Regions from separate parts of the Lysinibacillus sp. NPDC056185 genome, predicted to be linked through region 2. Evidence: riboswitches for the same ligand, from Rfam matches in the RefSeq annotation. Region 2 holds a riboswitch; the other holds the start of a gene.
What was found. Region 2 has a riboswitch for FMN ahead of ribE (riboflavin synthase). Riboswitches for the same ligand answer to the same signal wherever they lie in the genome.
Positions count from the first base shown of each region.

Region 1: it holds a riboswitch for FMN, as region 2 does, so the genes downstream of both, ACMZ42_RS12810 (ECF transporter S component) here and ribE (riboflavin synthase) in region 2, are expected to answer to the same signal.

Region 1 covers NZ_JBLLLQ010000011.1:32,225-35,481, reverse strand. The annotation lists gene ACMZ42_RS12815 (sodium-dependent transporter) at 1-539, opposite strand, end outside; gene ACMZ42_RS12810 (ECF transporter S component) at 704-1,291, opposite strand; FMN riboswitch at 1,515-1,713, opposite strand; gene ACMZ42_RS12805 (RNA polymerase subunit sigma) at 2,008-3,257, opposite strand, start outside.
Region 2 covers NZ_JBLLLQ010000001.1:344,337-347,593, reverse strand. The annotation lists gene ACMZ42_RS01745 (YibE/F family protein) at 1-31, opposite strand, end outside; gene ACMZ42_RS01740 (SDR family NAD(P)-dependent oxidoreductase) at 418-549, shown strand; partial or broken gene ACMZ42_RS01735 (short chain dehydrogenase) at 562-723, shown strand; FMN riboswitch at 952-1,077, shown strand; FMN riboswitch at 1,203-1,328, shown strand; gene ribE (riboflavin synthase) at 1,470-2,105, shown strand; partial or broken gene ribB (3,4-dihydroxy-2-butanone-4-phosphate synthase) at 2,318-2,908, shown strand.

The sequences.
Region 1 (3,257 bases), on a different contig from region 2:
AATAATAAAGGCATCATCCACTTATTGGCCTTTTCTATACCATTTTGCACGCCAAGTGAAATGACTAATACATTTACTAGCGTAAACAGCCCTAAACCTAGCAATGTAATCCAAGGTGTTCCTACAATCTTTGCAAATAGTTCACTAGGATCAACGGAAGGATCAATAACAGCCCCAGTCACACCAAGGCCACTATATATAAAAATCCAACCTCCTACAACACTATAAAAACTTAATAATAGAAAACAGCCGAGCACTCCCATACGACCAACCCAAGCCCAACCTGTTTTCGTAGGTGCAATTTTTTTATAGGCAGTCACAGCCTCAGACTGTGTACCACGACCTAAAATATATTCTGATAATAACATCGGTAAACCAATCAACAATGTAAATAGCACAAAAATCAGGAAAAATGCTCCCCCGCCACTTTGTCCAGTAACATATGGAAGCTTCCAAATTGCCCCCAGTCCGATTGCAGCTCCAGCCGATGCTAAAATAAAGCCTAGTTTACTAGACCACTGACTCTTTTTTTCACTCATCTCTTCAAACTCCTCTAACTTACTCAACTCTTCCTTATTCTACAATAAAATAATACAGTCGACTAGATTAATTCTATATGTTACTTTTGCGTAATATTATCCAACACCTCAACCATTCTACATAAAAAACCTCGAACGCTTAACAGCTCGAGGTCTCATCCTAATTATTTTGTTAAATACATGGAACGCTGATGATCAATCCATTTACGCATTGTTGTGAATAGTAATGCCATGATGATAGTAATTAAAATACCCTTCACAATGTTAAATGGCAAGATACCAGCTACGATCATTTTATATAGTGAATCACCTACAACAGGCTCCATACCTAAAAAGTAAGTGTACATAGGTAAAAATACTGCATAGTTAAGGATGCTCATTCCTACTGCCATTACAATTGTTCCAGCAGCTAAACCTCCGATAAGGCCTTTAACTGTTTTGGAGCGATTAAAAACAAAGCTCACTGGTAAAATAAATAAAATACCTGTTGCAAAGTTCGCGATATGTCCTACCGGTACTCCCGTTGGCGTGCCTGAGAAAACCCAGTCCAACACATTTTTAAATAATTCTACTAAAATACCCGCTACAGGTCCCATAGTGATTGCTGCTAGTAATGCTGGCATATCACTGAAGTCCACTTCCAAAAACATCGGAAATGGCGGAATCGGGAAATTAAAAAGCATTAATAAAAACGAAATACTGCTCAGCATACCAATCGTAATATACGATTGAAGTTTAACATTTTTCTTCATAGAAAACTCTCTCCTCTTTGCTGATTCAATCTCGCAAGAAGAAAGGTTACGACCTAATCAATTATTATCATGAAAAAAACCCTTATGCAAAAGAGCATAAGGGAGAATAGGCATGATTAAAAAACGCCATTAATTAACTATTTTCTGAGCATACGCTGTGTGAAACCACATCGAAAAAACGCTCGTACATAGCTAAATTCATAACAATGAATGACGATCGTACCTCCATCTTCTCCCATCCAGACTTTAACTGTCGGCCTTGGAATTGCACCAAGTCAGCCATGCAAAAAAATTATTTGCACAGGTCGCGGGCTGAAGAGCCTTTAGTAAATCATGCGAGCTAATATGTCTTAAAGGAAACATTAGCGATTTACAACTCTATTACCGCCGGTCGGGATTTTCACCCTGCCCCGAAGATGAATCATTATTTTTTTATTTCATAGCCTTACTATAATGAATTATTAGAGAAAAGTAAATAGCTTTGCTTTAAAAAAATCCGATTAAACTTGTATGCTTTAATAAATACTCGTGAAAAGTAGCTTAAATCCTTATTCATCTCATCACCTATAGAGGCGAGAGACTTCGTAGGTGACGCTTCGCTTTCGCTACTGAAAATAATTGCTAAGTTAAATGACAAGAGCATTCACGCACATATAGTGGCGAGAATGCTCCAAAAATTTATTTATGTTCTGTTCGTCTATTTGTTGTTAGGCTGTTTATGGCATATATCGTTTATTGGCTCCTACAGGCTTTGGCAAGAATTTTTTTAAATCAAATCCTTCCCAGGTTTCCTGTACAACATTGTCTAAACGTATTTGTTGATCAAAGCTTGCAGCAGTGAGCATCATAGCTTCTATCAGTTGAGTTGCACGAACAGTATCCATGGTCGTTAAATCAAGCGACTCATCAAATGTAACAATAACGCCTTCTGCTACTTCTTTTACAGTGTATGCTATATTTTCTGGTACAACTGAAACGTATACATCATCATTTTTATTTCGCATATCGGTAAGCGCTTCTGTTACAGTGGGAAAAGTCTTACGAGAATCGGGTGATAAATATTCAGCTCCATTTTCATCTTTATATAAATAATAATTAAAATGATTTGAGCTTGTTAATGCCTTAGGATTACTTGGCTCTTCTTCCTTGGAAAATTTGTAGGCTGTACCATCAGGATTTTCAAACTCAATATCTTTATACTCTGAATCTGAGAATGTATCCTGTAAAGTCTCTAAATATTCATTAGTATCTGCTGAAGCAACATCATAATCATTTTTCTCCGGCAATACATGAACTAGTTTATCGCCCTTCTCCTTCAATTCTCCTTTATATGGATGATAGTTAGTAAAACCATTTGCTTTCTCATCAATTTGCGGCGCATACTTTTCATACATTTGTAATGTTGTAGGCTTTTTCTTCGGAAAATCAGTGGCAACTCGTTCATTTGGAATGATATACGTCATCGGTACGCTTTTCTTATCACGATTTGCCAAACCAATATGAAACACTACTGCTTCTGTTAAATCTTCCTCATAAACAGATGATCGTAGAGACATAATCCTTGAATGTTTTGCTACTATGTTGTTGGATTCCATAATCTTATCCTGGTTGACAAAGCTTTTCGCCGCTCGACTATCCTGCGATGTTGAATATTGAGAGGTTTCAGGAGCATTAGCCTGGTCTAATTTTGCATCATTATGATTCATGAACATAGAGCCTGTAATTACTGTTAAAGCGAAAACTGCTGCAACACTCATAAAGATTGGCCATTTACGAACTTTCTTCTTTGTTGTTGCAGTCTCGGTACTTTCTTGTTGCGTAGGAATACTGTGTTGTTGCTCTTGCGATGTTATTTCATCATCTATTGGTTGTTGTATAGCTTCTTGAAGATCGACATTATCCTGCAAGCGAGCATCTGTCAATAATCGATTTAATATTTCTTCTTTTGAACGGCGGTCAGAAAGCT
Region 2 (3,257 bases):
ATTTAGATTTTTTTTTCAAGATGTTTTGCAATAAAAAGCCTCCAATGTGAGAAAGGAATCTGATTGTACTTATGCGTTCATTGTTAAAATGGCACGAAAATGACTCACAATATCACTAATTTTTTAATGTCAAGCAGATTTAAAAAATGCCATTATAAAGTAACGTGCTAATTGAATAGAGGTTCCTTAATTATATAGTAGATTTTAGCTTACTTAGTTAGTTTTAGCATAATTAAATTATTGTTATTCATTATGTAAGTGTTTATTAATTTTTTGCTTATGACAAATGGGATGGTACAACATAGCATGTGAAGGAAGCGAAAAAATATAGGAGAAATCGCCATTATTCAGGACGCGATAGTTGAATTGATACTGGCCAGGTTAGGCAGTATTTAATCAAAAGAGGAATGGTTTGGCATGAAATGTGCTATTCCAGTAATGGAAAAGCAGGGTAAAGGATCGATTTTTAATACTGCTTCATCGGCAGGTATTCGTCCAGAACACAGTATCGCTGTATATTGCGCAAGTAAACATGCGGTAATCGGTTAAACGAAAGGCGCCACGATCGAGTATGCAAATAAAGGTATTCGTATTAATGCTGTGTGTCCAGGCGGCATCGTTACACCATTATTTCAAAGTGTTGGTGAAACACTTGAAAAAACAGGGTACGTACCAGAAGAAATGTCACGTGTATGTATGGGACGCCATGGTGAACCAGAATAAGTTGCAGAAGCGGTCCTATTCTTAGCATCAGATAAAGCAAGCTTCATGGCTGGTGCTGTTGTCTCTGTTGATGGTAGTTTGACTGTATAAATTTATTGTTTTTGTAGCAATTTACAAACGCAACGATAGGCAAACTTGCGAATGTGAAATGAATTATAGAAAAAATTTATAAAGAATTATCTGGATAATAAAATAAATTAGTGTTATCGTAAGAACTAGCTAAATAAAAATATCCTTCAGGGTAGGGTGAAATTCCCAATCGGCGGTGATGAAGAAATTCAAAGTCCGTGAGCGCAAGCTGATTTGGTGCAAATCCAAAACCGACAGTTATAGTCTGGATGGGAGAAGGGTAAAAGTGTGAGCTTTTTAAATTCGCTTGAGTTTATAAGGTGTATTTGAGTATGCTTTTATTTTAACTACTTCCCATTTTATAGTTGGGAAGTAGTTTTTGTTTTATTTGGCTAAAAAATTGAATAGCAGTAGTTCTTCGGGGTAGGGTGAAATTCCCAATCGGCGGTGATGAAGAAATTCAAAGTCCGTGAGCGCAAGCTGATTTGGTGCAAATCCAAAACCGACAGTGACAGTCTGGATGGGAGAAGAACGATGAGATGACAGCCTATGGAAAAAATATTATATCCATGAGGTTTATTTGTTGACGTCTTATGTATATGAACTCCCAAACCCCTTTATTCTAAGGGGTTTTTTGTTTGAGCGGAAATTATTAAATGAATGAAAGCAGGTGAAAAATGTTTACAGGAATTGTTGAGGATATTGGCACCGTAAAAACCATGCAAAGCGATCGACAAAGTATGAAAATCACCGTTATTTCAAAGAAAATGGTAGAGGATGTAAAGCTAGGGGACAGTATAGCGGTCAATGGTGTTTGTTTAACAGTGATATATTTTAATGGACAAGAGCTAACGATGGATGTAATGCCTGAAACAGTGAGCGCAACAAATTTACAGCAGCTCGCAGTTGGAGATCCGGTAAATTTAGAACGCGCTATGTCAGCTAATGGACGTTTCGGTGGTCATTTTGTATCCGGACATGTTGACGGGGTAGGGAAAATAGTGCGCAAGCGGCCATTAGCAAATGCAGTCTATATTGATATTGAACTATCGAAGGAGTTAACGAGCTACTGTATTCCAAAGGGCTCCATCACAATTGACGGAACGAGTCTAACACTCTTTCAGGTCGAGAAAAACGGTGTCACAGTATCACTGATACCTCACACATACAAGGAAACAATTTTAGGTATGAAAAAAATTGGTGATCTCGTCAATATAGAAACCGATTTAGTTGGAAAATACATTTTGCATCAACTTAAGTATGGACAGGAACCAACCATTTCAAGAGACTTCTTAGCAAAAAACGGGTTTTAACTTCTTTCAGCGAAGCCAAAACATCTGTACCTGTCGCTACGCTTTCGGTACAAAAAACATCCGCTGAAATAGAGGAACTTAGTCTAAGAACGCCACGGTCTGTGGAAACGGCTGAGTGACCAACGTCATGCTTGCAGGCCTAAGCAATCCGGACGCAATTATGCCGAGGCATAATTGATCTAATAACACTTTAAGAACTGGAGGTGGCGATATTGCTACATTCAATTGAAGAAGCAATAGAGGATTTAAAACAAGGGAAGATGATTATCGTAGTAGATGATGAGGACCGAGAAAACGAAGGGGACTTACTCGCACTTGCGGAATTTATGACCCCAGAAACGATTAACTTTATGGCGACCTATGGAAGAGGTCTTATTTGTACGCCGATTTCACAGGAGCTTGCACAAAAATTAGCATTAAAGCCAATGGTTAGTATTAATACTGATAATCATCAAACGGCATTTACCGTTAGTATAGATCATGTAGACACAACAACTGGAATTAGCGCCTTTGAACGGGCAATGACTATACAAAAAATGCTAAAACCACAGGCAAAAGCTGCGGATTTTCGTAGACCGGGCCATGTATTCCCGTTAATTGCAAAGGACAATGGTGTATTAGAGCGTAGAGGACATACGGAAGCTACAATTGATTTGGCCAAGCTATGTCATAGTATTCCTGCGGGCATTATTTGTGAAATTATGGGGGACAATGGCAAAATGCTACGCTTTAATGACCTTGTTAAATATGCAGCGCAACATGATTTAAAAATGATTTCAATTGAAGCATTGGCCACTTATCGTCTTAAACAAATAATGGAAGAAAACACACAGACAATATAAAGGATCATCAACAAAAGTTTGGAATGACATTTGTTAAAACGTACTTTATGTATATAAGTTGATTGGAGTGGAGACTGGGCGACTCCTTGAGGATTAGCGGATAGAGGAACGAAGGCTAAAACCATCACGTCCTGTGATAACTCGTGATCAACATCGTGTTGGCCCGAGACCCTGGAGCGCAAGCGAAGGGGCTCATCGGACGCCCTCAGGAAGCTCTGCTCTGCGCGAAAGCGTAGCGACAGCAATAACAAAGCGCCCAGTCGGAACGGAAATCAACCCCACGTTATGATGATTAGACTAAATAATAGAG